DNA from 2 places in the Bradyrhizobium sp. LB11.1 genome. Region 2 is predicted to be linked to the other one. Evidence: predicted binding sites of a transcription regulator. Region 2 holds the regulator's gene; the other holds the start of a gene.

Region 1 (15,842 bases), on a different contig from region 2:
CCGGCGGCGAGCGCGGCATCGCGATCATGCCCGATCGTGTGGCCGAATTCCGCGACGGCGTGTTCCGCGCCATCGACTACGCCAAGGCGCTCGATTGCGCGCAGTTGAACTGCCTTGTCGGCATCGCGCCGGTGGATGCCGATCCGCGCGAGCTTCAGGAGACGCTGGTCGGCAACCTGCGCTTTGCCGCCTCGACGCTGGCGCGGGAGAACATCAAGCTGCTGGTCGAGCCGATCAATACGCTCGACATTCCCGGCTTCTTCCTCAACGGCACCGAGCAGGCGGTGCAGCTGATCTCCGAGGTGCGGTCGAACAATTTGTTCGTCCAGTACGACATCTATCACATGCAGATCATGGAGGGCGATCTCGCCCGCACCATGCAGGAATATCTGCCGCAGATCGCGCACATCCAGCTCGCCGACAATCCCGGCCGCAACGAGCCCGGCACCGGCGAGATCAACTATCCCTTCCTGTTCCGCCATCTCGACGCGATCGGCTATCGCGGCTGGATCGGCTGCGAATACAAGCCGCGCACCACGACGCTGGAAGGCCTGTCCTGGCACGCCGCCCAGACGTTTGAGACGTGAGGAAGACACTGAGGCGGTGCGCTCCCTCTCCCGCTTGCGGGAGAGGGCGGGGGTGAGGGTGTCTCCGCAATGGGACTCGTGCGTAGAAAATCCCCGGGCGGATAGAACCCTCACCCGGCACTCCGTGCCGACCTCTCCCGCAAGCGGGAGAGGTGCACCGAGCGCGTTGATAAAATTTCGCCAATCATCTGAAAGAAAATCAGACATGATCGACATCGGCTTCATCGGACTTGGCACCATGGGACGGCCGATGGCCGGCCATCTCCTGGCGGCGGGCCATCGCGTTCTCCTGCATGATGTGGCGCCGGTCGCGCCCGAGTTGATCGCGGCCGGCGGTATCGCCTGCAAGTCTGCGAAGGAAGTGGCGGAGGAGGCGGATGCCGTCATCATCATGGTGCCAGATACGCCGCATGTCGAAGCCGTACTGTTCGGCAAGGACGGCGTGGCGGGCGGTATCTCCAAGGGCAAGATCGTGGTCGACATGAGTTCGATCTCGCCGCTGGCAACCAAGGAGTTCGCGAAGAAGATCGAGGCGCTGGGAGCGGACTATCTCGACGCACCGGTGTCGGGCGGCGAGGTCGGTGCCAAGGCCGCGAGCCTCACCATCATGGTCGGCGGGCCGGAGCGGGCCTTTGGCACCATGAAGCCGATCTTCGACAGGATGGGCAAGAACGTTACGCATGTCGGCGCTAATGGCGATGGCCAGACCACGAAGGTCGCCAACCAGATCATTGTCGCGCTGACGATCGAGGCGGTGAGCGAGGCGCTGCTGTTCGCGTCCAAGGCCGGTGCCGATCCCGCGCTGGTGCGCAAGGCGCTGATGGGCGGCTTTGCCTCGTCGCGGATTCTCGAAGTGCATGGCGAACGCATGGTGAAGCGCAATTTCGATCCGGGCTTCCGCATCGAGCTGCACCAGAAGGATCTCAATCTTGCTCTCGAGGGGGCGCGCGCGCTCGGCCTGTCGCTGCCGAGCACGGCGGTGGCGCAGCAATTGTTTTCATCCTGCACCGCGCATGGCGGCAAGGGCTGGGATCATTCGGCGATGGTGCGGGCGCTGGAACTGATGGCGGGCCACGAGATCGCCGCGGCCTGAACTGTTACGCCGTAACACTCTCCGAATTTGACGCGTCTTTCGCCTCGGGGGAACCGGAACAATGCTCCAGCCCCGCGGTTGAAGGCGCATCAACAAACACTGGAGAGTGTGGACATGAAGACCCGTCTTGCGATTTCGTTGGTTGCCGCGTCGCTGCTGGCGTCGAGCGCAGCCTTTGCCCAGTCGACGACCGAACAGGGCGCCAGGAACGGCGCACGCGCGGGCGGCGATATCGGCGGTCCGGTCGGGGCGATGGTGGGCGGCACCGTCGGTGCGGCGGTCGGCGCTGGCCTCGAAATTCCGAATGCGATCCTCGGCGGCATCCCGCGCGATGATTCCGTCGTGGTTCAGGAACGCGTCGTTGTGGGCGAGCCGCTGCCCCCGACGGTGGTGCTGCGCCCGGTGCCGAACTACACCGAGTATCGCTATGCGGTCGTGAACGATCGCCGCGTGATCGTCGAGCCGCGCACGCGCCGCGTCGTCAAGATCATCGACTGATCGGCGCATAAGTGACTGGATTATCGGGCCCCGCGGAGCGACGCTACGCGGGGCTCTGTCGTCAAATGGCGAAGGCCTAAAGCGGCTCGCGCACGCCGAGGCCGTGCATGAAGCGCTCCCGGATCTGCACGGGATCCCTGCGGGTGGTGCCGACGCCGGGCTTGTCGTCGATGCGCAACGCGATCAAACTGGGCTCGTCAGCCGACATGGCCTCGTCGACCAGCCGTTCGAAATCCTCCTCGTCCGCGGCCCAGGCGCTGTTGGTGAGTCCTGAGGCCAAGGCGATCGCGACGAGATCGGCGACACCGGCGGCGGGCGTCGGTTGCGCGCCGGTGATCTGGTAGATGCCGTTGTCCATCACGATCATGATCAGGTTCTTCGGCTTCAGCGCGGCGATCGTCGAGAGCGCGCCGAGCTGCATCAATAGCGAGCCATCGCCTTCGAGCGCAAAGACGCGGCGGTCGGGCTGAGCCAGCGCCACGCCAAGTGCGATCGGGAAGGCGAGACCCATGCTGCCGAGCATGTAGAAATTCTGCGGGCGATGGCCGGCGGCCCAGAGGTCGAAATTAGTGTTGCCGATGCCACCAACGACCGCTTCTTCATGCTTGAGCTTCGCAATCAGGCGCTTCGTCACATCGAACCGGTTCATCACCTTGGTGTTGCGCGTATCCATGGCGGGGCTCACTTGTCAAAAGTCTTGCCGCCGGTGAGCAGCGGGTTGAGGATCAGCGCCACCGGCGCCTGCGTCGTGACGGCCTGCTTGATCGAGCGGTCGGCGATGAACTCGAGCTCGTCGAGCCGGGTGATGGTGTGGTGCTCCAGCGCCAGCGAATCCAGCACCGGGCGCATGGTGCGGCAGACCAGCGACTGGCCGTAATTGAACTCACCCAGCGTGCCGCGTTCGGAGACGAACATGATCAGCGGGATCTGGTAGGGGACCGCGAGCGAGGCGAGCGTGTTGGCGAGCGTTGCAAAGCCCGATGTCTGCATCAGCACCGCGCCGCGCCGACCACCCATCCAGGCGCCCGAGACGATGCCGACGGCCTCTTCCTCGCGGGCGGTGGCAAAGGTCGTGAAGAAGGGATCGGCGTGCAGATTCTTGATCAGCGGCGTCAGCACGCGGTCGGGTACGTAGGGAATGAGGCTGATCTCGTTCCGCTTCAGGGTTTGCAGGACGACGCTATGCCAGCTTCTGTCGCCGGACCCCGGTCCCGCCTGGGACGAGGTCTGCTGCTCCGCAATCGCCATCGCTTTCTCCCTTCAGCCGCGCATGTTTCTTCTTTGTCCGTCGCGGCGGTCCGCCGAACTTGACGGAGCGGGCGGGATTGTCAACATGTCGGCGTCGGCACCGTGATCTGCGCCAGACGACCTGCCGTGGCCGGTGCCGCCATGCCATAAGCGGGAGAATGAGAAAACGGGAGGGACGCATGGACGGAGCGCGCATTGCGCTGACCTTGCGGGTCTCCTTGAGAGAGCCGGAAGGGTCCTGATGTCGGTCAACAGCAAGCGCGTCTTCTACGTCAAATATCTGGCCAATCCGATCTATATCGACATCCTGAAGGCGCGGCCGGACGTCCGGCTCGACCGGATCGAAAACGAGAGCCCCGCGGATTTTTACGCCCCGATCCTGAGCGCGGCGCATGTCTACCAGATCGGCGCGGCCCGCGACGAGCTCGCGCCGCATTTCCATGTCGACGCCGCCTTCCTGAAGCGCACGCCGAAGCTGCTGCTGGTCTCCAGCAACGGCGCCGGCTTCGACCCCGTCGACGTCGAGGCCTGCACGGATGCGGGCGTGCTGGTCGTGAACCAGTCGGGCGGCAACGCGCATTCGGTGGCCGAGCATGCGCTTGCGATGATGCTGACCTTGTCCAAGCGCATCATCCAGTCTGACCGCAAGCTCCGCCGAGAGTCCAACGTCAACCGCAACGAGCTCGTCGGCAACGAAGTCGAGCACAAGACCGTCGGCATCATCGGGCTCGGCAACGTCGGCCGCCGTATCGCCGCGCTGTGCAAGGGCCTGCTCGGCATGAAGGTGCTGGCCTACGATCCCAATCTCACAGCCGAAGTCATGGCCGAGCGCGGTGGCGAGAAGGTCGAGCTCGATGAGCTGCTGCGCCGCGCCGATTTCGTCTCGATCTCCTGTCCGCTCGACAAGCGCAGCCGCAACATGATCAGCGTGCGCGAGTTCGGCCTGATGCAGCCGCACGCCTATTTCATCACTACCGCGCGTGGTTTCATCCATGACGAGGACGCTTTGCTTGGGGCGTTGCGCGACAAGCGCATCGCTGGTGCTGGCCTCGACGTCTGGTCCAAGGAGCCGCCTCCGCCGGAGCATCCGCTGCTCCAGTTCGACAACGTGCTCGCGAGTCCGCATACCGCCGGCGTCACCATCGAAGCGCGCCAGAACATGGGCCGCATCGCTGCCGAGCAGGTGCTGGAGACGCTCGACGGCAGGCGTCCGCCGCGCATCATCAACCCCGAGGTCTGGCCGGTCTATGCCGAGCGCTTCAAGCAGGCCTTTGGCGTGATGCCGGGGTAGGGACAGCCATCTTGTCATTCCGGGGCGCGACGAAGTCGCGAGCCCGGAATCTATTCAGCGACTGCCCCCTGCTGCCTGATGAGTTCCGGGCTCGTGCTACGCGCCCGGAATGACGATGCGGAGCAATTGCGACCTCTTGACTTTGATCCGCCTCAAAATCCCCCTCCCGCGTCCGGACAAAATGGGATTAGAGTGCCGCCGGGGCAGCCAGGAGGTCCCATGTCAACTTATGTCGTCAGATTCATGAAGGACGTGCTTGGCCAGTACGGCCGGCAGATCGAGGTTTGCCAGGGCGCACTCGAGATCGACGCCGCCGACGAGGACGAAGCCAGGGAGCGGGCGAAGGCGAGGTTTTGCAAGGACCAGGCGTTGCATCACTGGTCGCTGCACGCCGACCGCATTCAGGTCAGATCGGCTGACTTTCCCTCGTAAGGTTTAACGGCCGGGCGCTGGCGTGGTCGCTCCGGCGCCGAGCGAACGTTGCACCATGGCGGTATCCGACCAGCGGCCGTGCCGATAGGCAACGCCGCAGAGCAGGCCGACGCGCGAAAATCCAAACTTCTCGTGCAGCGCCAGAGACGCGGCGTTGTCGGCATCGATATAGCCGATCATCTGGCGGAAGCCGGCCGCGGCACACGCGTCGATCAACTCCTGAAGCAGCAGCCGTCCGACCCCGCGGCCGAGATGCTCATGGTGGACGTAGATCGAGTGCTTGGCTGTGTAGCGATAGGCCGGGCGCTTGCGAAACAGCACAGCGTAGGCATAGCCGATCACCTCGCCGCGATAGGTCGCGACCAGATGCGGCAGGCGGGTCTGCTTCAAATTTTTGCGCCGGTCGCGCAGATCGTCCGGCTCCGGCGCGCCGGTTCCCTCGACATCGCGCGGCACGCCAGTGCGGACGTGATGACGGTAGATCGCGAGCATCGCCTCGATATCGCTCTCGCGTGACGGCCGGATCAGCACCGGCTCGTCATCGGCGCGCGCAGCTGTTTCGTTCATCGGCACCTACTCGGCAACGACGTACGTATAGAGCCCGATGTGCCCCCGCGCATCGACCTCCTTGTAGACGCCCTGGATTTCCACATCGAAGCCTGGAAATGTATTGAAGCAGGTCTCGAACATCTTGAGATAATCCACCATGGGCTTGGCCCGTTCCGTCAGCCGCTCGCCGGGGACGATGGTGGCGATACCGGGTGGATAGACCACGAAGGGCGTGGTGGCGATGCGGCCCGCGATCGCCTCGATCGGCAGATAGTCGACGTCGTTCTTGAACAGGAAGCGCGCGGCATCGCGCGGCGACATGGCAATCTCAGGCATATGCTCGGGCATGAATTGCCGCGCCTGGAGCGCGCTGACATCGGCGGCGCGGAAGAAGCGGTGCATCTCGCTGCAGAGATCGCGCAGCCGCACGCCGGCATAGCGCGTCTGCCGCCGCTGATAGAATTCCGGAATCGCGTCGGCGAGCAGGGCATTGTCGTCGTGCAGTCTCTTGAAGGCGACGAGGCCGGAGATCAGCGTGCCGGCCTTGCTGGCCTCGACGCCAGGTGTGAGCAGGAAGAGCAGGGAGTTGAGGTCGTTCTTCTCGGGCACAATGCGGTTTTCGCGCAAGTACTGCGCGACGACTGGGGCAGGGATGCCGTGATCGGCATAGGCGCCAGTGATGCGGTCGAAGCCGGGCGTAAGCAGGGTCAGCTTGTTCGGATCGGTCATGGCGAAGCCCTCGGCCATGCCGGGGAAGCCGTGCCAGTCGCTCGCGGGTGAAAGGTGCCAGAGCGCGGGATTGGTCGCGAGCTCATCGGTCGACAGCGTCTCCCAGGCGACGTTATGCGCGGCGCCGGGGCGGCTGACGTCGGGGATGGCGACGCGATCCGGCACGAACGGCTCGAAGAACCAGCGCCGGTCCGCGTTCTGTTCCTTCTCCTCGAACTCCCGGCGCATGGCGCGGATCTTTTTGCGCAGCTCGATGCCGAGGCGGATGGTGTCGTCCCACAGGACTTCGCCGGAGCGGCCCTTCATCATCTGTGCGCCGACGTCGAGCGAGGCGAACAGCGGATAAAACGGCGAGGTCGAGGCGTGCTGCATAAAGCTTTCGTTGAAGCGGCGGTGTTCGACACGGCGCTTCTGGCCGCGGATGTGACGATCCTTGATGTGAATCTGCGAGGCCTGCGAGAAGCTCGCAAGCTGCTTGTGGGTCGACTGCGTCGCGATGATACCCGGCGCTTCCGGCGGGAGGTTGGCAAGCCCCATGGCGAAACGGCCGGCGTAGAGCGGGTGGAACTTCATGAAGCCGGCCCAGGCCTCGTCGAACAGGATGTATTCGCAGAGATGGCCGATATGCTTCAGGATCATCTCGGCATTGTGGATCGTACCGTCATAGGTGCATTGCTCGACCACGGCGACGCGGAACGGCCGCTCCTTGCGCCAGGCGTCCTTGTCCGTGATCAGCGGGTGATTGCGGATCGCCTCGCGCAGGGCCTTTTCGTCCAGCATGTCCCAGCGCATCGGGCCGATCAGGCCCCAGGCGTTGCGGATGGTCGGGACATAGACCGGGACGCCGCCGTTGATCATCAGCGCGCCGTGATGGGCAGCTTTGTGGTTGTTGCGGTCGAATAGCACGAGGTCGCCGTCGGTGACGAGCGCGCCGAGCGCGACCTTGTTCGATGTCGAGGTTCCGTTGAGGACGAAATAGGTCTTCTCAGCGCCAAAGATCTGCGCGGCTTCCTTCTGCGCCCTCAGCGCCGGGCCCTCATGGGTGAGGAGATCGCCGAGGTCGAGCACGGAATTGTCGAGGTCGTCGCGGAACACGGATTCGCCGAGATGCTCGACGAAGACCCGGCCGATCGGGCTGCGGTTGTAGAACACGCCGCCATTGTGACCGGGACAGGTCCAGAGTTGGTTGCCTTCCTCGGCGTAATCGACCAGCGCGCCGAAGAACGGCGTCTTCAGCGTCTCGGCGTATTGCTTGAGCCGACTGATCAAATTCTTGGCGATGAAGGTCGGCGTCTCCTCGGACAGGAAGACATAGCCATCGATGAAGTCGAGCACCTCGACCGGCAGATCCTCGAACCGCTTGCGCCGGATTAACAGGATGATCGGGAAGTCGAGGCCGCGGCGCCGCATCAGGTTGATCAAAGCGGAGGTCTTGCCCTCAAGCCCCTTTTTGCCCCAGTCCACCACCATGCAGCCGATCGCGGCATCGGTCTGCACCGCGATCTCGGCGTCCTCCAGTTTGCGGGCCCTGACGACCTCGAAGCCGGAACGCTGGATCTCCTCGATGATCTGGTTGAAGCGGATGCCCTCGAGGTCATCGGCATCGAACACAGGTGCGGCGAACAGGAAGTTGAAGCGCTTGAAATAGTCCATGATGTATCCCGAATGTGCAGAGACAAACAGGTCTCGGCACATTCGATGACAGTTCTATGACGGCGGTCTGGGATAGCTTTCCGCCGCGTTGGCGGAGAGAGGAGCCGCTACCGCTTCGTCTCGCCGAACACCACGGTCGGCACCGCGCGATTGACGACGTCGCGCAGCGCGAAGCTCGATTGTACCCGCGACACGCGCGGCAGGCGCGACAGCTCGGTGCGGTGGATGCGCTCGAAATCCTGGATGTCGCGGGCGAGCACGATCAGGATGTAGTCGTCGGTGCCCGACATCAGGAAGCAGCGCACAACCGAGGGGCACTTCACCACCTCCGCCTCGAACGCCTTCAGCGCTTCGTCGCTCTGGCTCTCCAGCGCGATGCGCACGAGCACCGTGGTGGTTAGGCCGAACTGTGCCAGATCGAGCGCGGCCTGATAGGCCTGGATATAGCCGTCGTCTTCCAGCGTCTTCTGCCGCCGTGCCAACGCCGTGCTGGAGAGGCCAACCTTGTTAGCAAGCTCGGTGTGGCTGGCCCGCGCATTGGTCGTGAGTTCCGCGAGGATGGCGAGATCTTTCCGGTCGAGGGCCAAGGTTTCGTTTCCAGCGTGAAAGGACACTTCCGCGACCGAAACCGGCGCGGGAGGGCCAAAGCTAGCGGAAATTTGCACGAAACCAAACCGGCCTCGTCGCTACGATCACAGCGTGAATCAAAAGGAGCCCAGGATGCGTGTCGGTGTGCCCAAGGAGATCAAGGTCCAGGAATATCGCGTCGGGCTCACCCCGGGCGCCGTCCGCGAATATGTCGCGGCCGGGCATCAGGTCACGGTCGAGACCGGGGCCGGCAGCGGCATCGGCGCATCCGACGAGGTTTATCAGCGGGCAGGAGCCTCCATTACCGCGAGTGCGCGCGACATCTTCGCGAAGTCCGACATGGTCGTGAAGGTGAAGGAGCCACAGAAGGGCGAGTGGGCCCAGCTTCGTGAAAGCCAAATCCTGTTTACTTACCTCCATCTTGCGCCGGATCCCGAACAAGCCAAGGGCTTGCTCGCCTCCGGTTGCACTGCGATCGCCTATGAAACCGTCACCGACGCGGCCGGTCACCTCCCCCTGCTTGCGCCGATGAGCGAAGTCGCCGGCCGCCTCGCCATCGAGGCCGCCGGCGCCGCGCTCAAGCGATCGGCCGGCGGTCGTGGCCTGCTGCTCGGCGGCGTGCCCGGCGTGCAGCCGGCGCGCGTTGTCATGCTTGGTGGCGGTGTGGTGGGAACGCAGGCCGCGCGCATGGCCGCAGGCCTCGGCGCGGAGGTCACCGTGATCGATCGTTCGATTCCGCGCCTGCGAGAGCTCGATGATCTCTTCGCCGGACGTGTGCGCACGCGCTTCTCGACCATCGAGTCGGTCGAGGACGAGGTGTTCAATGCTGATGTCGTGATCGGCGCCGTGTTGGTGCCGGGCGCCAGCGCGCCAAAGCTCGTCACCCGCGCGATGCTCAAAGCGATGCGGCCGGGTGCGGTGCTGGTCGACGTCGCGATCGACCAGGGCGGTTGCTTCGAGACTTCGCATGCGACCACGCACGCGGAGCCAACCTACGAGGTCGACGGCGTCGTGCATTATTGCGTGGCCAACATGCCGGGCGCCGTGCCGGTGACATCGAGCCAGGCGTTGAACAACGCGACGCTGCCGTTTGGCCTGATGCTCGCGAACAAGGGTTTTGCCGCAGTGCTGGAGAATCCGCATCTGCGCAACGGTCTGAACGTCCATCGTGGCCGGATCACCAACAAGGCGGTGGCGGAGAGCCTCGGGCTGGACTTCGCGCCTGTCGGGAGCGGGCTCGCGGCGTAGAGTCGCTAAACCGACGCCTTCGTCAGGCTATATTGCCGCGTATCCGGATCATGCGTCATGCGCCAGTAGTCCACGAACCGCCAAGGCATCGCCGAAAACACGCGGCCACTGCCGTTGTGGTAGTAGGTGCTCTTGCCCGGATGGGTCCAGATCATGGCCTCGGGCTCGGCATCGACCTTGCGGACATTGTCGTCGAGCGCGTCCGGGCGGACATCGATGGCGGCGACGTTGTGCTCGATCCAGCGCGCAGCGCAGGGCGCGGCCAGCGTAGGGCTATGCCGATCCGATCACCGAAGGTGCGCGATCGGCCACCGCTATCTGGCCCTTTAGCCGGCTTCGGGCCGCCAAACCGGCCAAAAGAACAAAACTATTGCCCCGAGCTCTCTCTGCGGAAGGAGTTTCCCCCACCGGAGCCAAAAACGCCAATCGCTTCCATTGCTGTTTTGGGCCGAAACAACGACATTTCTGTCAGGAACTGATGGATTGACGGCTATGGAACGTACTGGATTTGAGCCTTTCGGCGAGCAACTGGTATCCGCAACGGACACCCAGCCGCGGTCGCGTGCGTCAAAGATGCTGCTGCGGGCCGGCACCGGTCTGTTCTGGTCGTTGGTCGCGGCGATCGTGCTGGCACGTGCGGCGTTCTTCGAGCCGGGCGTGTATGACAGCTTCAGCCACGTGGCTTCGGTCGCCAAAAATATGCTTTTCTGAGGTTGATTATTCCGGGCCAAGGATAGAACTTCTCTCGACCCTGATATGCCGAAAACTTATTCCCCATTCGAACGACCCTGCGTATAAATCTTTCTCTCTAGGGAGAGATTTGTGTCGCAGAATCAAGCATCCAATCCGGCCGACGCCAAGCCAGCCACTGCCGTTAGCCGCATCGTTGCGCTGATTCCCGGGGTTATCCTCTGCATCGCCGTCGCCGGGGTCTCGGCTCTGCTCGAGCGGGCGGAGTTGGGCGTGTTCGAGCACCCCTATGTCGAAGCGCTGGTGATGGCGATTCTGCTCGGCATGGCGCTACGCAGCTTCTGGAAGCCGGCGCCGCGCTGGCAGGCCGGTATCGCCTTCAGCGCCAAACAACTCCTCGAGGTCGCGGTGATGCTGCTCGGGGCCTCCATCAGCTTTGCCGCCATCGCGGCCTCGGGCATCGCGCTGCTGGCATCGATCGCGGCCGTCGTCGTGATCGCGCTCTCGATCTCCTTCGGTCTCAGCCGTCTGCTCGGGCTGTCGACGCGGCTGTCGATCCTGATCGCCTGCGGCAACTCGATCTGCGGCAATTCCGCGATCGCGGCGGTGGCGCCGATCATCGGCGCCAACAGCGACGAGATCGCATCCTCGATCTCGTTCACCGCCATCCTCGGCGTGATGATGGTGCTGGGCCTGCCGCTGCTGATCCCGCTGTTGCAACTCACTGCCACGCAATACGGCATCCTCGCGGGCCTTACCGTCTATGCCGTGCCGCAGGTGCTCGCGGCGACGGTGCCGGCGGGCCTGGTCTCCACGCAGATCGGCACACTGGTCAAGCTGATGCGCGTGCTGATGCTCGGCCCCGTGGTCGTCGGCCTCTCGCTGATTGCCTCGCGCTGGCAGACCGGCGCCAAGAAGACCAATGTCGGCTTCTTCCGCCTGGTCCCCTGGTTCATCCTCGGCTTCCTCGTGCTGGCGACACTCCGTTCCCTTGAGATCGTGCCGGGTACGGTGGTTGGTCCCGTGACGAAGATCACGAGCTTCCTCACGGTGGTGTCGATGGCGGCACTCGGCCTCGGCGTCGATGTGCGCGTGCTCGCCAATGTTGGGGGACGGGTGACGGCCGCGGTGACGCTGTCGCTGATGCTGCTGCTGGGGATCAGCATCGCGCTGGTGCATTGGTTTAAGTGATCAGAGCGAAACTGCTGGAGGGTGGGCAGTGGCGCAAAAGCGCCGTGCCCGCCATCGCGCCGCGCAGACAGAAATGGTGGGCACGCTACGCTTTGCCCAGCCTACGAAATCACACGTCTTGCGGGCGTCTAGATCACATCCGCCAGCGAATGGCCGTGCAGCTCGATGTTGAGCCCCTGCATGCCCATGTCGTTGAGCTCGCCGCCCATGGCTTTCAGGCTTTCCTCGCGGATCAACGACATCAGCCCCCGGCGCAGCGCCAGGAATTCCGACGACATCATCATCGATTGCTGCCGCGGCCGCTCCAAGGGAATCGGAATCTCGGCCTTGATTGAACCCGGACGCGCGGTCATGCAGTAGACGCGGTCGGAGAGGAAGATCGCCTCGTCGATGTCGTGGGTGACGAATAGCACCGAGATCTTCAGCCGCTGCCACATGTTGGTGAGGATCTGCTGCATGATGATGCGGGTCTGCGCATCGAGCGCGCCGAACGGCTCGTCCAGCAGCAACACTTTTGGCCCTGTCGCGAGCGCACGGACGATGCCGACGCGCTGCTTCATGCCGCCGGACAGCTTTTCCGGATAGTGCTTCTCGAACGCCTCCAGCCCAGCGAGCCCGAGCAGGGTGCGCGCGGCGCGTTCGCGCTGCGAGCGCGGCATGCCGCGCATCTTCAGGCCGAACTCGACGTTTTCCCGTACCGTCTTCCAGGGGAACAGCGAATATTGCTGGAACACCATGCCGCGCTCGGCGCTGGGGCCGTTCACGCGTTCGCCGTCGACTGTGACGATGCCCGTGGTCGGCTTGAGAAAGCCAGCGACCGCGTTGAGCAGCGTCGACTTTCCGCAGCCGGAGGGACCGACGATCGAGACGAACTCGCCCGGCTTCACATGGATCTGCGTATCGGTGACGGCCTGAACGGGACCCTCGATACTGTCGTAGCTGAGCGAGAAGTTCCGGACCTCGATATGGCCCTGCGGTGCTTTGGTGACGATCTCGTTCATCTTGCTCTCCACGGCATCACCAATTGTCCTGCGCCCCGGATCAGCAGGCTCGATGTCAGGCCGAGCACGCCGATTGAGATCATGCCGAGCGCGATATCGGCATACTGAACCAGCGAATAGGCTTCCCAGGTGAAATAGCCGATGCCGTATTGCCCCGAGATCATCTCGGCGGCAATCAGCGAAACCCAGGCCACGCCCATGCCGACCGTGAGGCCCGTGAAGATGTGCGGCAGCGACGCTGGGAAGTACACCTCGCGGAAGATCGAGCGTTCTCGCGCGCCGAGGCATTGCGCGGCACGCACCAGCACGGGATCGACGAGCGTCATGCCATGGAGCGTATTCACCAGGATCGGAAAGAACGAGCCGAGGAAGGTGATGAAGACGATGCTCTGCTCGTTGGTCGGCCATAGCATGATCGCCATCGGCACCCACGCGATTGCCGGGATCGGCCGCAGCACTTCGGCCACGGGGAAGATCACCTCGTGTACCAGCTTGAAGCGGCCCATGATCAGGCCGAGCGGCACGCCGACGATCGCTGCGAGCGAGAAGCCGATGAGGATACGACGGCAGCTCAAGATAATGTGCATCAGAAATTTGGGGTCGTGGATCGCCTTGGTGAAGCTCGCATAGACCGCGAGCGGCGATGGCACGTTGGTGAAGCGCACCAAGAACACGACCCGATAGGTCGTGAGCAGGTGCCAGAGCAGCAGGAAGGCGAGCAGCGAGATGATGCCGATCGCAATCGCGCGCAAGCCGTCGCGATTGAGCCGATACCAGCGCAGCGCAAGCGTGCCGAAGGAGGGCGGTGTTGCGGGCGGAGTCATGGCGGGAACGGACCCCACCTCTGCAATTGCCGGCATGCTGTCCTCGGGATGTCTGAGGATGGCGGGACTGCTCACGTCTTGCCTCCGGTGACCGTTGCCTTCACTGCGTCGTCGAAGCCGAGCACCTTGCCGCCGGTCTTGGCGGCATAGGCTTCGGCGTCCTTCTTGAGCAGGAACGGGGCGACGTCGCCATTGCCGACCGCGAAGAAGGCCTGGTCGGCGAATAGCTTGATGCCGCGCGTAGTGTCGAACACATAGGCGACGTTGATCTTCTTGCCCTTGGCCTTGAAGTCGCCATAGGCGCCGAGCGTGCAGGCGGCAGATGCGAACGGCATGATACCGGCATCGTCGACCCAGACCTCGCCGGCCTTGCGGGGGTCGGTGATCGGCTTCTTGCAGAAGGCGTCTTCGCCTGAGATCTCGTAATTCCTGGTGCTGCCAAGCTGCGCGTCATAGTCGAGCTTCATCTCGGCATAGGCTTTCCGGATGTAGCTATCGTCGACCCATCTCTTCGGGTCGAATTCCTTCATGCGACCGAGATTCTGTAACACCTTGACGTCGCTGGCGGCCGCATCGATCAACGCGGGCTTGACGGTGGGATCGGTGGTCATGTTGCCGCTCGGACCGAGGAAGATGTAGACGACTTCCTTGTTGATTCCGGTCCATTCCTGGATTTTCTCGGAGGCAAGCTTGGGATCGTCGCGGAGCCACTGGTTGGCGGCGATCAGCGCCTTCATGTAGGCAACGACGACCTCGGGATATTTCTCGGCGAAATCGGTGCGGACGACGATGCCGTGGAAGGTGGGCAGATTGGTCTCGACGCCGTCAAAAATCTTTCGCGCGAAGCCGCGGAACGGCAGGAGTTCGGCGAAGGGGACGAAGTCGGCATGCGCATCGATCTTCTTCTCCTGGAGATTGGTTGAGCCCACCTCCGGGCTCTGGCTGACCAGTTGGAAGAAGTCGGCTGCGTAGCCGCGGTCCTGCATCGCCTTCAGCACCATGCCGTGCGCGGCGGAGCCGAAGGGAACGCTGACGAGTTTGCCCTTGAGATCGGCAAGATCGTAATAGGGCGAGTCCTTGTGAACGACGATACCGTTGCCGGAGCCGGACAGGCTGTAGGCGGCGATGCCGATCAGGCGGCTCTTGCTCTCAGGATTGCTGTCGAAGGTGAAGCCGTTCACGATCAGCGGATAGTCACCCATCATGCCGATCTGCAGCTTGTTCGCCATCATCGCGTTGGTGACGGGGGGACCGGACGTGAAATTCTGCCACTCCAACTCGAACTTGATGTTGGAATATTTGCCGTCCTTGGGCAGGAATTTTTCGAGGAGATGGAGCTGGCGGATCACGACGCCCGCGGTCACCGTGTTGGTCGTGGTGTCCTGCGTTCCGATGCCGAGCGTGACGGTTTCCGCCGAGGCCGGCGGCGCGAGGATTAGCGCTAACGACGTCACCGACATCGCGATCGAGAGCGTGGGAAGATGGCGGACCATTCTCATCCTCATTCGGTTGGACGTGCTGTGGTTGCCATGATTGGGTGAGGGCATCGACAGGGCAAATCCGGAATGATGACCGCAGTCGATTAGTTGCCGGGAAAAGCTGATTGCATACTCCTTGGGCAGTCCTGCACTATAAAGCCGCTTGCCTGTGCATCGGCCTCGGCCGCAAATTCCCTCAGTCAGCTGCGTGGCCTCGCATGTCCTCCAGAACGTCGGTCCGGCAGACCACGATCTGCGACCGCTTGGTCAGGACGATTCCCTTCTCCTGCATGCGCTTCAGGCTGATTGTCACCCATTGCCTGGTGGCGCCGACCATGTGGGCGATATCGGCGTGGGTGAAGGCGGCCGCAATCACGCGGCCGTCGGTATCCTCGACGCCGTAGAGATCGACGAGATGCAGCAGCAGGTGCGCAAGCCGCTGTGTGATCGAGCGCGTCCCCAGCATCTGGGCCAGTGCGGAATAGCATTTGCCCTTGAAGGTGAGGCCTTCGATCAAACCGATGGCGAGGTTCGGAATCTCTGCAGCAAGGGACCGCAATTCCTTGCCGGGCAGGTGCACGACGCTGCAATTGCTGGATGCGACGCCGGACCATTGATGCACGGTGCCTTCGAACACTTCGGGCCCACCGACGAAATTCCCGACATGCCAGTAGGCGAGCGTGATCTCGCGTCCGAGCGGGGAGGTGTAGAACACGCGGATGCGGCCGCTCTCGATCAGCCA
Region 2 (15,842 bases):
TGAGGATGGCGTCTCCGGTGCGGAAGCGGACCTGCGACAGCCGCGAGCCCTCGCTGACCAGCACTGGAAATGTCTTCGGGCTGATCTCGGCATAGAGCGGACCGTGATAGCCGGCACCGATCATGTCGAAGCGGCGGGTGCCGTCGGCGATCACGCGGGTGAAGACGTCGAGGCGCCCGGTGGAGCTTTTGGGGTTCGCCGCCGCGACGATGTCCGGCGGCAGTGCGAGGCTTTCAAGCAACGGCACGATGTAGACGCAGTTGGTCTCCAGCACCGCACCGTCCGCGAGGCTGAACTCGTGCAGCTTCAATTCGTCGATGCGCTCGGCGACGGTGGCGCCGGGGCCAGGCAGGAAGCTCGCGCGGACGCGATAGGCGATATCGCCGAGGCGCAGATCGAGGCTCGCCGGCTGGATCTGGCTCTCGACGAAATCGTATGCGGGCAGGATGAGCCCCGCTTCCGCCATCGCCGCGATCATGCGGTCGGGCAGGATACCATTGGCGTCGGCAGCGACGGTGAAACTCAACCGGGGGTCCTCATCCGGGGACAAACGCGTCCCGACATGCGGGAAATACTAGCGTTTTACGGCTATCCGATGGACGTCTTGACGGAAAGGGCATTGCGGAATATGAGGATGACTTATCCCGTGGTGATTTGAGCCGGCCGGCTTGCAGCCACGTTAAATAAGTCGCTAAACAGGCCGGGGACCTCTGTGATCCCGGCCCGTGGAGATATCCAGGCCGGTTTTTTTGTGACCATTTTCGATGGTCACGCAGAGGAGGTCCTATGTCGAAGTCCCCGGCGTCCGCCACGCACTACCGTCCCGAAACCCGTCTGGTCCATTCCGGCACCTTGCGCTCGCAATATGGCGAGACGTCGGAGTCGCTGTTCCTGACCCAGGGCTACGTTTACAACAGCGCCGAGGAGTGCGAGGCGCGGTTCAAGGGCGAGGATCCAGGCTTTATCTATTCGCGCTACTCGAACCCGACGATCGCGATGTTCGAGCGCCGCATGATCGAGCTCGAAGGCGCCGAAGCCGCCCGCTCGGCAGCAACCGGCATGGCGGCGGTGACGACCGCGATCCTGGCGCCGCTGAAAGCCGGCGATCATGTCGTGGCTTCGAAGGCACTGTTCGGCTCGTGTCTCTACGTCATCCAGGATCTGCTGCCGCGCTATGGCATCGAGACGACGCTGGTCGACGGCTTCGATCTCGACCAGTGGCAGCGTGCGCTCAAGCCGAACACCAAGACGTTCTTCCTGGAGAGCCCGACCAATCCGACACTCGACGTGCTCGACATTCCCGCAATCGCGGAGATCGCGCATAACGGCGGCGCGCGGCTCGTCGTCGACAACGTGTTCGCGACGCCTATCTGGCAGAGCCCGCTGGCGCTGGGTGCCGACGTCGTCGTCTACTCTGCGACCAAGCACATCGACGGCCAGGGCCGCTGTCTCGGCGGCATCATCCTGTCCTCGGAAGCCTTCATCACCGAGCACATCCACAATTTCATGCGCCAGACCGGCCCGTCGATCTCGCCGTTCAACGCCTGGGTCCTGCTCAAGGGCCTGGAGACGCTCGGCGTGCGCGTGCGCGCGCAGACCGACACCGCAGGCCGCATCGCCGACGTACTGGCGAGCCATCCCAAGATTGCGCGACTGGTCTATCCCGGCCGCGCCGATCATCCGCAGGCCGCACTGGTGAAAAAGCAGATGCGCGGCGGGTCGACGCTGGTCGGCTTCGAGGTCAAGGGCGGCAAGGCCGCGGCATTCCGCGTGCTCAACGAGCTGAAGCTTGCGAAGATCTCGAACAATCTCGGCGATGCCAAGAGCCTCGTCACGCATCCGGCGACGACGACACATCAGCGCCTGAAGCCGGACGTGCGCGCCGAGCTCGGGATCGGCGAAGGATTCATTCGCTTCTCGGCCGGGCTCGAGCATGCGGATGATCTGATCGAGGATCTGACGGCGGCGCTCGAGAAGGCGTGAGCGAGCGGGATCTCGTACGGTGGGCAAAGCGAAAGCGTGCCCACCATTCACGATCTCGATGACGATGGTGGGCACGGCGCTTTGCGCCTTTGCCCACCCTACGGCACCTACATCGGTCGATACGTCCGCACGTCTGCCGGCACGTTGACGCCGAGCTTGATCTGGCCGACGGATCGGATGATGTCGTCGCCGAGCAGCTGGGCGAAGCAGGCATAGCCCCAATCGTTCATGTGCAAGCCGTCGGCGATGACAAAACTCTCGACCGGGAGCGCCTGCTTCTCGTGCCAGTCGCGCATCACCTCGAAGCGCGGGAAGATGCCGACGTGACGGAGCTGGGCGACCTTGCCGAGCAGCTTCACCATCCTGCCAGCGCTTTCTGGACGCTCGGTGACGCGCGGTGAATATTGCGGATCGACCAGCACGACGTCGGCATAGCCTGCAGCCTGGATGCGACCGATGCCGTCCTCGACCAACTTGGCGGTGTCGCCGGGATCGAGGTTGCGCAGCACGGCATTGGTGCCGACTTGCCAGATCACGAGATCCGAATGCACGTCGATCACCTCCTTCTGGAGGCGCTTCATCATCTCGGGCGCGTCCTCGCCGCCGACGCCGGCATTGATGACGGTGATGTCAGCGGTCGGATACTGCCGGCGCAGCTGCGCGGCGAGACGGTTCGGATAGTTGAAGTCGGGTGAGCTCGCGCCGTAGCCCGCCGTCGACGACGAGCCAAATGCGACGATCACGACGGGCTTGCCGGCGATGAGCTTGTTCGCGACATGCGGTAGCGAGCCCATCGCTTTCGCGCCGCCCTTCGGCGACAAACAGGGCACGCGGCTGAAAATGTCGCCGGCGGATTTCGCGACCTGCTTCACCTTGTCGATGGCGCGCGAGGTCAGGCCGCGCTGCTCGCCGGCCGCCGGGCTGGTCGCTGCAACGGTCGTTTGGGAGGAAGATGCCGGAGCGGGGTTAGCGGCCTGCTCCGGCGCGGGCGTCGCCTGGGCGGCTTGTGCGCGGGCAGGTGCCTGCAACGCCGGCGTCAGCATCAGCAGCGCCGCCGCCGCGGACGCGGCCAGCCATGTCGACAGGCCAAAAGGGCGGAGAGAACTCATTAACGCTAGACCTCAATTCTGCTGCGGGGCCGGCCCCAGATGGGCAGCGTCGATCACGAACTGTGCCAACGCCCGGCCGATGCAATCATGGACCTGCTTCGCCAGCTCAGGGCCGCGGGAGGGGCTGAACAGATCGAACTGACCCTGGTCGTTCCACTGCCGCATCATCGCGAAACGGTCGAACAGCGGGACGTCATGCTCCTGCGCCACCACCCGCATATTGTCGAGATAAGGCGCCGCCGAGATCATGGTTTCGGTACGCGGGCTGTATTGCAAATTCATCAAGACGACGTCAGCCCCCGCATTTTGCAACGCAGCGACCCCTTCGGTCACCGCGCCGCGGAAATCGTCGGGATCGATGGAGCGGATAGCATCCACGGTCCCGGTCTGCCAGATGACCAAAGTAGGCGTTTTTGCTTCCATCAGCTTAACGAAGGTTCCGGCGGCTTCCTCCGCCGTCTTCTTGCTCTGTATTTCTACGGAGACGTGCACCGTCTCCGCGGGCGGCAGCTTGTCCTTTAAAATGACCTGCATGCGCGCCGGATAGGAGCTGTCCTCAGAGGCGGGAATGGTCGTGGAGCGGCTGCCGATCACCAGGATCTCGAGCGGCTTGCCGGCTTTGACGGTGTCGGCGACCTTGTGGAGCTGGCTGTCGGTGGCGAGCAGATAGGGCGGCAATTCGCACGCTGCCGGCGCGGCAGGCACGGCATCGCCCGCGCGCGCCGATGGCGCGACCAGACCACCGCACAGCAAGATCAGGCTCAGGAGAACCTTCGCCTTCATCAGCCCCCTCCCGCCAGATCGGCGTTGCCGACGGCGATTTTGGTTTTCGCACCGCTCTTGTCAGCCACGCGCTTGTACCACGAAATCACCCAGGCCACCGCCCACATGATCAGGATTCCGGAGAGACTAATCAGCGCATGCATGGCTGGTCCCCCGGCAACCTCGGCCAGGATGAAATGGCCGGCAAAGGCCAGGAAGACGCCGAGACAGAAGATCTCCAGCGAATGCTGGCCGCACAGGATCAGCGGCCGCAGCCAGGGCGACTTCAGGCCCGGCCACTCCCGCGGCAGGAAGCGCACGATGAGCGCAGCCAGCGCCAGGAAATGCGTGAAGCGCAGCACGTCGAGGTCGGCCTTGTCGATCGGATACATCCACTGCTCGAGCCGCTTCGGCATGAACTGCGAGAGCTGCGGCACGTACCAGGTCAGCGTCACATAGAATGCCGCCACGATATAGGCGATCGAGATCCACATCGTCACGGGCGAGGCCAGAATGCGCGACATCCGTCGCGCACCTCCGAGCGCGCACCATGCCCCGAACACGAACAGCAATTGCCAGGCGAGAGGATTGAACGCCCAGAAGCCGTTCGGATAGGCGGTGAAGTAGAGGTCGAATTCCCAGGTCGCCGCATAGAGCAGGGCCGAGAGCGCGAGCGTGACGTCGGGCCGCCACTTCATCGACCACAGGATCAAAGGCAGCGCCAGCATCAGCACGATGTAGAGCGGCAGCACATCCATGTTGACGGGACGGAAACGCAGCAGCAGCGCCTGCACGATGGTGACGTCGGGCTGCTTGAGAAAATCCATGATCCCCATCTCTTCGGTATAGAGTGGGTTCTCGAAGCTGGTCGCGACGTAGGATATCTCGGCGAGGAAGATCGTGAACAGGAAGACGTGGGCGACATAGATCTGCCAGACCCGGCGCAGGATGCGCGCGGTGGCGATCACGAAACCGTTTTCCAGCATCGCGCGACCGTAGACAAAGGCGGCGGTGTAACCGGAGATGAAGATGAAAATTTCGGTGGCGTCGCTGAAGCCGTAATTGCGGATCGTGAACCAGGTCAGCAAATTCGGCGGCAGATGGTCGATGAAGATCAGCCAAAGCGCGAGGCCGCGAAACAGGTCGAGCCTGAGCTCGCGCTCGCCGATGGCAGGCAGCGTGATGGCCGGCGCGCGCGGCTCCGCTGCCACGGGTTTGGCGCCCGCGGCTCCCGCAATCGTCGATCCCGTCACTTGATCGGCAATGGTCATCGGGGCCCATAAACCCTTCCGCAAATCGCGACGTTCAAAGAAGTGTACCGGTCCGGTCGCCGCCTCGCAAAGCGGCCGGATCACATACGGGTGTACTTCCCCGCCAATTCTGGCGGGACGATGTCGCGAAAGGGCGCTGCGGCGTTTGGTTCCCGGCGGGGTTTTCGCTATGATGGCAATCATGTACCGCGCCGTGACCCGCCAGATCGAAGTGACCGTCGAGCCGAACTTTGTTCCGGAGCAGTCGTCGGCCGACCGCTCGCGCTTTTTCTGGTCCTACACCATCGTCATCATCAATTCCGGCGACGAGACCGTGCAGCTCAAGACGCGGCACTGGGTCATCACCGACGCCTCCGGCCGGCAGCAGGAGGTGAAGGGCGAAGGCGTGGTTGGCGAGCAGCCGACTCTGGCCCCCGGCGAACGCTTCGAATATACCTCCGGCGTGCCGCTATCGACCGCCTCCGGCTTCATGACCGGCCGCTACCAGATGGTCAGCGCAAGCGGCGAACGTTTCGAGATCGATGTGCCGACGTTTTCGCTCGACAGCCCGGATCATAAGCGGGTGTTGAATTAGGCGAGCGCAGGTGCCGTAGGGTGGGCAAAGGCGCAAAGCGCCGTGCCCGCGATCTCGCTCGAATTCACTGACAAAATGGTGGGTACGCTACGCTTTGCCCACCCTACGAGAACGATGTTACGCGTCTTCGACGCCCGCTTCATCCGGCGTGAACTCGTACACCGATGAGCAGAACTCACAGGTCACGACGACCTTGTCGTCCTTGACCATCGCGCTGCGATCATCCGGCGAAAAGCTCTTCAGCATCGACGCGACCGCGTCGCGCGAGCAGGAGCATTGCGCTTTCAGGACCATCGGATTGAACACGCGCACGCCGCGCTCGTGGAAGAGGCGATAGAGCAGCCGCTCGCCGGAGAGATCGGGATCGATCAGCTCGACGTCCTCGACGGTTTCGATCAGCGAGCGCGCCTCGACCCACGCGTCGTCTTCAGCGATGGCGTGCACCTCGGCGCCTTCGGGCGCGTCGCCGGGATGCAGATCCGCCTGCCGCGCCCGCTCCGGCGCCTTCGGCAGGAATTGCATCAGCATGCCGCCGGCACGCCAGCGATGCTTGCCGCCGTCGCTCGAGCGCCACTCCTCGCCGACCGCGAGGCGCACGCGGGTCGGGATCTGCTCGGAGCGCAGGAAATATTCGTGGGCGGCGTCTTCCAGGCTGCCGCCATCGAGCGCAACCAGACCCTGGTAGCGGCTCATGTCGGGCCCCTGGTCGATGGTCATGGCGAGATGACCATGACCGAGCAGCGCGCCGGAGTGCATGCCAGTATCCTTGGCATCACCGAGGCGCTCGGCATCAAAGCGCGCATAGGCGCGCAGGCGATCCGGCGCCTGATAGTCCACCACCAGAAACGACACCGGCCCGTCGGTCTGTGCCTGCAGAATAAAACGGCCTTCGAACTTCAGCGCCGAGCCGAGCAGCGTCGTCAGCACGATAGCCTCGCCGAGCAGCTTGCCGACGGGTGCCGGGTAATCGTGCTTGGTCAGGATCTCGTCGAGCGCGGGACCGAGCCGCACCAGCCGCCCACGCACATCGAGCGCGTCGACCTCGTAGGGCAGCACGGCGTCATCGACGGGAACCGCGGACGGCGCACGAACCGGGCCCTCGAGCCCGGTGTTCATGTCAGGGGATTGGGAAACCATGGCGCATTATCTGGGGTCGATCGAGGTAAAATGAAAGAGGCACGCCCGCATTCCGTCGTCCGCGGAACGACGGGCTGCGTAGCCAGGATGGAGCGCAGCGCAATCCGGGGAGGTCTTCCGCGCGTTGAGAACCCCGGATTACGCTGCGCTCCATCCGGGCTACAAGATGATTACTTCACCGCGTCAAAGCACCAGGCCAAAATGCCCTTCTGCGCGTGCAGGCGGTTTTCGGCCTCGTCGAACACGACCGATTGCGGACCGTCGATCACCTCGTCGGTGACCTCCTCGCCGCGATGGGCAGGCAGGCAGTGCATGAACAGCGCGTCGGGCTTGGCCAGCGACATCAGCTTGGAATTGACCTGGTAGGGCTTGAGCACGTTGTGGCGGTGCTCACCTTCCTTGTCGCCCATCGACACCCAGGTGTCGGTGACGACGCAATCGGCACCCTTCACGGCGGCTTCCGCATCGGTGCCGAGCACGATCGACGCGCCGGTCGCCTTGATGAAGTCGCGCATCACCTTCTTGGGGGCGAGTTCCAGCGGCGTTGCGACATTCAGCTTGAACTTGAAGCGCTCGGCCGCATGAGCCCAGGACGCCAGCACATTGTTGTCGTCGCCGGTCCAGGCGACAGTGCGACCTTCGATCGGGCCGCGATGCTCTTCGTAAGTCAAGAGATCGGCCATCACCTGGCACGGATGCGAGCGCCGCGTCAGGCCGTTGATCACGGGCACGGTCGCGTTCGCCGCAAGCTCCAGCAGGGCCTCGTGATTGAGGATGCGGATCATGATGGCGTCGACATAGCGCGACAGCACGCGCGCGGTATCAGCAATGGTCTCGCCGCGGCCGAGCTGCATCTCGGCACCGGTGAGCATGATGGGCTCGCCGCCGAGCTGGCGCATGGCAACGTCGAACGACACGCGCGTACGGGTCGACGGACGCTCGAAGATCATCGCCAGCGTCTTGCCTTCGAGCGGCTTGACCGGCTGATGCGCCTTCTGCTTCGCCTTCATGGCGGAGGAGGCCGCGAGCATGCTCTTGAGCTCCGACAGCGGCAGCTCGTTGATATCCAGGAAGTGCTTTGGCGTCTTGCTCATCAGCTTGCCGCCCGCTTGTTGCCGGAGAGCGCAACGCAGGCACGTTCAAGCCGCCCGACGCTGTCTTCGATCTCGGCTTCGCTGACGATCAAGGGTGGCAGGAAACGCACCACGTTGTCGCCGGCGCCGACGGTCAGCAATTTTTCGTTGCGCAGCGCAGCGACCAGGTCGCCGGAGGGCACCACGGCCTTGATGCCAATCAGGAGCCCCTCGCCGCGGACTTCGCTGACGACATCGCCATGACGGTCGATCACGGAGGCGAGCTTCTGCTTGAGCAGCAGCGACATCTTCTGCACGTGGTCGAAGAAGCCGGGCTTGAGCATGACGTCGAGCACGGCGTTCGCGGCCGAGATCGCCAGCGGATTGCCGCCGAAGGTCGAGCCGTGCGAGCCGGGCCCCATGCCGGAGGCTGCGTCCGCAGTCGCCAGCACCGCGCCGATCGGGAAGCCGCCGCCGAGCGCCTTCGCCAGCGACATCACGTCGGGTGTGACGCCGGTGCGGCGATGGGCGAAGAGATCGCCGGTGCGCCCCATGCCGGTCTGCACCTCGTCGAACGCGAGCAGCAGGCCCTTCTCATCGCAGAGCTGGCGCAACGCCCTCAGGAAAGCAGGAGTCGCCGAACGCACGCCGCCCTCGCCCTGGATCGGCTCGATCAGGATGCCGGCGGTCTCCGGACCGATCGCCTTCTTTACGGCCTCGATATCGCCATGCGGCACCTGGTCGAAGCCTTCCATCGGCGGACCAAACCCTTCGAGATATTTTGCAGATCCCGTCGCTGCCAGCGTGGCCAGCGTGCGGCCATGGAAGGCGCCTTCGAAAGTGATGATGCGGTAGCGCTCCGGATGCCCCTTGGAGAAGTGATGATGGCGGACCAGCTTGATCACGCCCTCCAGCGCTTCGGCGCCGGAATTGCAGAAGAACACGAAGTCCGCAAAGCTCTCGTTGCAGAGGCGCGCGGCAAGCTTCTCGCCGTCCGGGCTCTGAAACAGGTTCGACATATGCCAGAGCTTGGTCGCCTGCTCCTGCAACGCCTTGACCAGCGCGGGGTGGGCATGGCCGAGCGCATTCACCGCCACGCCCGAGGTGAAATCGAGATAGCGATCGCCATTGGTCGCGATCAGCCAGCAGCCCTCGCCGCGCTCGAAACCGAGGTCGGATCTGGCGAAAACGGGGAGCAAATGCGGGGCTGCGCTATTCGTCATGACGGTCACTTGAATGTTGCGGACGGCGTGGTGTGCATTGCGCAACGCACCATTCACCGGCCCGGAAAACGAAACGTGCCGCCTTTTAAGGGCGGCACGCATGACTATCTTAGGCTTGGTGAAACGGGTGTCAATGCCGCCCGAAAGCCTCGCGAAACGCTAAATCCGTAGTCTTGCGGTGACGATTTCGCGGGATTTCGCCACGGAACATGTGGAAGCGAGTCGGCGGACTCTTGCGCGCGAGTCACGCCATATTGTAGCGTCTGGCTTGTCAGATACGACATCTCGTGCAGCGGTTCTGATCCCAAAAGTCCTCATGTACCGGCGTTAACGTTCGGGCGTCTCATTGCGCCCGGCGAGCCTTAAGGGATTCGGGCGGCACGGGTTTTTAAGGCTTAGGCATTCGCCGTGCGGCCCCAGGATGGTTGGCCCGCGGCGAAGGAAAGGGTGCAATGACGGTTTTGACCTGGTCCGACGATCGCGTCGAGCAGTTGAAAAAGCTCTGGGAGGCCGGACTTTCGGCCAGCCAGATCGCGGCCGAGCTCGGCAACGTCACCCGCAATGCCGTAATCGGCAAGGTGCACAGGCTCGGTCTGTCCGGCCGCGCCAAGAGCCCGTCGTCGGCCGCTCCCCGGCCGCGCAAGGCGCGTCCCGCGCAGCACATGATGCGGGTGAGCCGGCCGATCGCGCGGGGCAACACCGCGCTGGCGCAGGCCTTCGAGGTCGAGGTCGAGGCCGAGCCGGTCACCTACGACAATGTGGTGCCGATGAGCCAGCGGCTATCGCTGCTCGAATTGAACGAGGCGACCTGCCACTGGCCGGTCGGCGATCCCTCGAGCCCGGATTTCTTCTTCTGCGGCGGCAAGGCGCTTTCGGGCCTGCCCTACTGCGCCCAGCACTCGCGCGTTGCGTATCAGCCGGCGTCGGATCGTCGGCGCGCGCCGGTGAAGCCGGGACCGCGCTGAGTTCGTATTGCGATTAAGCTGGAGCCGTCGCGCGCCGACGGCCCTACAACAAGTTCAATGTCGTCACGGCGAAGGCCGCGACGACATCGGAATGTGCAGCGAGAGCTCGCTACATCAGCTCACAAACTTTGCGCCTGCTCCGCCTTGGCAAACCGATCATCCAGCGCATATCCGGCGCCGCGGACGGTGCGGATCGGGTCCTGCTCGCGGCCGAGATTGAGCAGCTTGCGCAGGCGGCCGATATGCACGTCGACGGTGCGCTCGTCGATGTAGATGTCGCGGCCCCAGACGCTGTCGAGTAACTGTTCGCGCGAGAACACGCGGCCGGGGTGCTCCAGGAAAAACTCCAGCAGGCGATATTCGGTCGGGCCGAGATCGATCGGTCGGCCCGAACGCGCCACGCGGCGCTTTTCGCGATCGAGCTCGATGTCGCCGAAAGCCAGGACGGTTGCGAGCCGCTCAGGGCTAGCGCGCCGGAGCAGGCCCTTCACGCGCGCGAGCAGCTCGGGCACCGAGAATGGCTTGACGATGTAATCGTCGGCACCGGTCGCCAGGCCCCGCACCCGCTCGCTTTCCTCACCGCGCGCGGTGAGCATGATGATCGGCAGCTGCTTGGTGTCGGACCGCGTCCGCAGCCGACGGCAGAGTTCGATACCGGACAGACCCGGCAGCATCCAGTCGAGCACGATCAGATCGGGGATGTGCTCTTTGAGACGGGTGTCGGCGTCGTCGCCGCGCATCACCGTCTCGACGTCATAGCCGTCGCCTTCGAGGTTGTAGCGGAGAAGCTCGGTCAGAGCTTCTTCGTCTTCAACCACCATAATGCGTGCGCCCATGGGGTCGTCGCTCCTTAAGGATTCAAGTATTGGGGACCGTCGTGGCGAAGGTCGTCATGTCGCCCTTCGGCCGCTTATCGGTGATGGCCTGGCCTTCGATCATGTAGAACACGGTCTCGGCAATGTTGGTGGCGTGGTCGCCGATCCGCTCGATGTTCTTGGCGCAGAACATCAGGTGGATGCAGAACGAGATGTTGCGCGGATCCTCCATCATGTAGGTGAGGAGCTCGCGGAACAGCGAGGTGCAGATGGCGTCGACTTCCTCGTCGCCCTTCCACACCGCCATCGCCGCCGGCAGGTCGTGCGCGGCATAGGCGTCCAGCACCGACTTGACCTGCTGCTGCACGAGGTCGGTCATGTGCTCGAGGCCACGGAACAGCTTGAGCGGATGGAAATCCGTCTCCAGCGCCGCGACGCGCTTGCCCATGTTCTTGGCGAGGTCGCCGATGCGCTCGAGATCGGTCGCAACGCGCATGGCGCCGACGATCTCGCGCAGATCGACCGCCATCGGCTGGCGACGCGCGATGGTAAGCACGGCGCGCTCCTCGATCTTCTTCTGGAGCGCGTCGAGCTCGGCGTCGATGGTGACGACGCGCTGGCCGAGCGCGACGTCGCGGCGGATCAGCGCGTCGACGGAATCGACGATCATGCGCTCGGCGATGCCGCCCATCTCGGCGACCAGGCGCGTGAGTTCCTGGAGGTCGGTGTCGAAGGCTTTTGCGGTATGTTCAGAACCCATGTCCTGTCTCCTCAGCCGAACCGGCCGGTGATGTAATCCTGCGTGCGCCGGTCGGTCGGCGACGTAAAGATCTTGCTGGTGTCGTCGAACTCGATCAGCTCGCCGAGATACATGAAGGCGGTCTTGTCGGAAACGCGCGCCGCCTGCTGCATGTTGTGGGTCACGATCGCGATCGTGTAGTTCTCGGACAGCTCCTGGATCAGCTCCTCGACCTTGGCAGTCGAGATCGGGTCGAGCGCCGAGCAGGGCTCGTCGAACAGGATCACCTCGGGCCGCACCGCGACGGTGCGGGCAATGCAGAGGCGCTGCTGCTGGCCGCCGGAGAGCGACAGGCCGGAGGCGTTGAGCTTGTCCTTGACCTCGTTCCAGAGAGCACCGCCGCGCAGCGCCTTCTCGACACGGTCGTCCATCTCGGACTTCGAGATCTTCTCATAGAGACGGATGCCGAAGGCGATGTTCTCGTAGATCGTCATCGGGAACGGCGTCGGCTTCTGGAACACCATACCGACGCGGGCGCGCAGCAGATTGAGGTCGAGCTTGGGGTCGAGAATGTTGGTCTGGTCGAGCATCAGCTGACCGGTGACGCGCTGGCCCGGATAGAGATCGTACATCCGGTTGAAGATGCGCAGCAGGGTCGACTTGCCGCAGCCCGACGGGCCGATGAAGGCCGTGACACGGTTGGTGCCGAGCGCCAGATTGATGTTCTTCAGCGCGTGGTGCTCGCCGTAATAGAAGTTGAGGTTGCGAACCGTCACCTTGGCCGGAGCGTCGGGCAGCGGCTGCGAGCCGGGATGAACGGTGGGCGCACTGACGGAAACAGACATTTCGCTCATTTTGCAGTCCTCTCGGCGCTCAGGATGCGCGCGCCAATGTTCAGGGCAAGCACGGTCAAAGTGATCAGCAGGGCGCCGCTCCAGGCCAACTGCTTCCAGTAGGCATATGGGCTCTGCACGAAGTTGTTGATGGTCACCGGCAGGTTGGCCATCGTCTTGTTCAGGCCCAGGCTGAAGAACTGGTTCGACAGTGCGGTGAACAGCAGCGGCGCGGTCTCGCCGGCGACGCGGGCGGTGGCCAGCATGACGCCGGTGATGAGGCCCGAGCGCGCCGCGCGATAGGCGATGCGCTTGATCACCAGCGAGCGCGGCAGGCCGAGCGCGGACGCGGCCTCGCGCAATGCGTTCGGCACCAGCAGCAGCATGTCCTCGGTCGTCCGCAGCACCACCGGGATCACGATCACCGCGAGCGCGAGCGCCCCTGCGATCGCCGAGAAGCCGCGCATCGGCACCACCACCGCACCATAGATGAACAGGCCGATGATGATCGAGGGCGCCGAGAGCAGGATGTCGTTGATGAAACGGATCACCGAGGTGAGCCTGTCGTTGCGGCCGTACTCGGCGAGATATGTGCCGGCGAACAGGCCGAGCGGCGCGCCGATGCCGACGCCGATCACGGTCATGATCACCGAGCCGACGATGGCGTTGCGCAGGCCGCCTTCGGTCGAGCCCGGAGGCGGCGTGTCCGCGGCGAAGAGCTCCAGGTTCAGGCCTGCCAGGCCGTTATAGAGCAGCGTCATCAGGATCAGCGCGAGCCAGGTGACGCCGAACGCGGCGGCACCGATGCAGAGCGCGCGGACCACGACGTCCTTGCGGCGGCGGCGTGCGTAAATCGGGTTCATGTTACTTCCCCGCCTTCTTTTCCAGACGCATCAGCATCAGCCGGGCGCCGGCGAGCACGAAGAACGTCAGCACGAACAGCAGCAGACCGAGCAGGATCAGGCCGGACTGGTGCAGGCCGTCGCTTTCGGCGAACTCGCTGGCGATCGCCGCCGAGATCGTGGTGCCCGGCGCGAAGATCGACGACGAGATGCGGAACGAGTTGCCGATGATGAAGGTCACCGCCATGGTCTCGCCGAGCGCGCGGCCGAGCGCCAGCATGACGCCGCCGATGACGCCGACGCGGGTGTAGGGGATCACCACGCTGCGCACGACTTCCCAGGTGGTGCAGCCGACACCGTAGGCAGCTTCCTTCAGCACCGGCGGCACCGTCTTGAACACGTCGACCGAGATCGAGGTGATGAAGGGCAGCACCATGATCGCGAGGATCAGCGCGGCGTTGAACAGGCTGAGATAAGACGGGGGACCCGCGAAGATCGCGCCCAGCACCGGGACGCCGTCGAATATCTTGATCATGAAGGGCTGGAAGGTGTTGGCCAGGAACGGGCCCAACACGAAGAAGCCCCACATGCCGTAAATGATCGAGGGAATGCCGGCCAGCAGCTCGATCGCCATGCCGATCGGGCGGCGCGCCCATTGCGGGCAGAGCTCGGTCAGGAAGATGGCGATGCCGAGACCGACAGGAATGGCGATCAGCATCGCGATGAAGGAGGTGACGAGCGTGCCGTACATCGGTCCGAGCGCGCCGAGCACGGGCGGATCGGCCGACGGAGCCCAGCGCTGCGTCCACAGGAACGCGAAGCCATACTCCTTCATCGCCGGGAAGGCGCCGACGATCAGCGACAGGATGATGCCGCCGAGAATAAGAAGCACCGAGATCGCGCTGAGCCGCGTAATCCAGTAGAAGGTGACGTCGCCGAGCTTGAACGCGCTCAAGGCCTTGGCGCGATCGTATGGTCCTGCGTCGTCGATTACATCGCTTTGAACGGCCATCTCTGCCACGCCGATCCCCTGTACCAAGAATATACGCTTTCTGTTGGTCTCATGCCCCGGATGCGGCGCCAGCTGCGACGCTGATCCGGGGCCTGGTTCTTGTGGATCCCGGCTCAGCGGAGCAGCACTACGTGCTGCACCGCGTCCGGGACACGAGATGTGAGCGCTTAGCTCTTGATGTCAGCCGACCAGGTCTTTTCGATCAACTTCACGACGTTGTCGGGCATCGGGATGTAGTCGAGCTCCTCGGCAGACTTCGCACCCTTTTCGAAGGCGAACTTGAAGAACTTCAGGGCTTCCTGCGAGGAGGCCTTGTCGACGGCTTCCTTGTGCATCAGCACGAAGGTCGTCGCGACGATGGGCCAGGACTTGTCGCCGGGCTGGTCGGTGAGGATCAGGTAGTAGCCCGGAGCGCTGGTCCAGTCGGCGTTGGAAGCCGCGGCCTGGAACGAGTCGTTGGTCGGGTCGACAGTCTTGCCGGCCTTGTTGACCATCTTGGTGAAGGTCAGCTTGTTCTGCTTCGCATAGGCGTATTCGACATAGCCGATCGAATTCTTGGTCTGGGCAACATTGCCGGCAACGCCTTCGTTGCCCTTGGCGCCGACGCCAACCGGCCACTCGACGGCGGTGCCTTCACCGACCTTGCTCTTCCAGTCAGCGCTGGTCTTGGAGAGATAGTTGGTGAAGTTGAAGGTGGTGCCCGAACCGTCCGCGCGGTGAACGACCGCGATCGCTTCCGACGGCAGCTTGGCATTCGGGTTCAGCTTCTTGATCGCTGCGTCATCCCACTTGGTGATCTTGCCAATGAAGATGTCGGCAAGGGTGGCGCCGTCGAGGACGAGATCGCCGGCCTTCACGCCTTCAACATTCACAACCGGGACGATACCGCCCATGACCATCGGCCACTGGGCAAAGCCGTCCTTCTGGAGCTGATCGGCCTTCAACGGAGCGTCGGTCGCACCGAAGGTCACGGTCTTGGCCTGGATCTGCTTGATGCCGGCGCCGGAACCGATCGACTGGTAGTTCACGCCGTTGTTCGATTCCTTCTTGTAAGTATCCGCCCACTTGGAGAGGACCGGGAAAATGAAGGTCGAACCGGCACCGGTGATGTCGGCAGCGAAAGCTGACGTCGTCGTTGCGGCGACCAAGCCGGCAGCGACGATGGTTTTGATGAAATTCATGCTGGTCTCCATACAGGGGAACGAAGCGCCATCAGCGCCCGATCGCGCTCCCCGCGACGCCCCTTTAGGAGCGGTCGGCTGTGCTTTTACGAAGGTTTCGTGACAGTCGAATGACACCGATAAGTAATTGAAATTGCTAGTCTTTAAGCCCTAAACTAAAGTCTTGGCCTGGGGAAAACAGGCGATGAAAGTGGCGCCCTGCTTGGGCACGCTTTCGATCAAAAGACGGCCGCGGTGACGGTTAAGAATATGTTTCACGAGCGATAATCCGAGCCCCGTCCCGCCCTGGGAACGGCTGTCGCCGACGTCAACCCGGTAAAAGC

The links. The regulator PhoB, encoded in region 2, activates phosphate uptake and scavenging genes when phosphate is short. The targets are predictions, from matches to a motif close to TGTCATNNANCTGTCAT.
Region 1: a site for PhoB is predicted at 8,126-8,142, ahead of ABIA96_RS28590 (Orn/Lys/Arg family decarboxylase). Genes of this name have one in related genera too.

The regions. Positions count from the first base shown of each region.
Region 1 covers NZ_JBEPTH010000013.1:142,492-158,333, reverse strand. Annotated here, with positions in the region: gene hyi (hydroxypyruvate isomerase) at 1-587, shown strand, start outside; gene ABIA96_RS28625 (2-hydroxy-3-oxopropionate reductase) at 793-1,680, shown strand; gene ABIA96_RS28620 (DUF1236 domain-containing protein) at 1,795-2,178, shown strand; gene ABIA96_RS28615 (thiamine pyrophosphate-dependent enzyme) at 2,255-2,851, opposite strand; gene ABIA96_RS28610 (decarboxylase) at 2,860-3,426, opposite strand; gene ABIA96_RS28605 (hydroxyacid dehydrogenase) at 3,668-4,717, shown strand; gene ABIA96_RS28600 (hypothetical protein) at 4,937-5,149, shown strand; gene ABIA96_RS28595 (GNAT family N-acetyltransferase) at 5,153-5,716, opposite strand; gene ABIA96_RS28590 (Orn/Lys/Arg family decarboxylase) at 5,723-8,080, opposite strand; gene ABIA96_RS28585 (Lrp/AsnC family transcriptional regulator) at 8,188-8,667, opposite strand; gene ald (alanine dehydrogenase) at 8,801-9,916, shown strand; gene ABIA96_RS28575 (hypothetical protein) at 9,922-10,071, opposite strand; gene ABIA96_RS28570 (hypothetical protein) at 10,409-10,627, shown strand; gene ABIA96_RS28565 (YeiH family protein) at 10,739-11,797, shown strand; gene ABIA96_RS28560 (ABC transporter ATP-binding protein) at 11,926-12,798, opposite strand; gene ABIA96_RS28555 (ABC transporter permease) at 12,795-13,697, opposite strand; gene ABIA96_RS28550 (ABC transporter substrate-binding protein) at 13,694-15,115, opposite strand; gene ABIA96_RS28545 (Crp/Fnr family transcriptional regulator) at 15,297-15,842, opposite strand, start outside.
Region 2 covers NZ_JBEPTH010000002.1:496,507-512,348, forward strand. Annotated here, with positions in the region: gene ABIA96_RS06255 (2'-deoxycytidine 5'-triphosphate deaminase) at 1-526, opposite strand, end outside; SAM riboswitch at 637-716, shown strand; gene ABIA96_RS06260 (O-succinylhomoserine sulfhydrylase) at 787-1,983, shown strand; gene ABIA96_RS06265 (SGNH/GDSL hydrolase family protein) at 2,091-3,092, opposite strand; gene ABIA96_RS06270 (SGNH/GDSL hydrolase family protein) at 3,105-3,875, opposite strand; gene ABIA96_RS06275 (OpgC domain-containing protein) at 3,875-5,125, opposite strand; gene apaG (Co2+/Mg2+ efflux facilitator ApaG/CorD) at 5,295-5,699, shown strand; gene ABIA96_RS06285 (Hsp33 family molecular chaperone) at 5,817-6,836, opposite strand; gene argF (ornithine carbamoyltransferase) at 7,007-7,930, opposite strand; gene ABIA96_RS06295 (aspartate aminotransferase family protein) at 7,930-9,132, opposite strand; gene ABIA96_RS06300 (GcrA family cell cycle regulator) at 9,585-10,097, shown strand; gene phoB (phosphate regulon transcriptional regulator PhoB) at 10,217-10,933, opposite strand; gene phoU (phosphate signaling complex protein PhoU) at 10,956-11,672, opposite strand; gene pstB (phosphate ABC transporter ATP-binding protein PstB) at 11,684-12,505, opposite strand; gene pstA (phosphate ABC transporter permease PstA) at 12,502-13,347, opposite strand; gene pstC (phosphate ABC transporter permease subunit PstC) at 13,349-14,338, opposite strand; gene pstS (phosphate ABC transporter substrate-binding protein PstS) at 14,506-15,519, opposite strand; gene ABIA96_RS06335 (ATP-binding protein) at 15,670-15,842, opposite strand, start outside.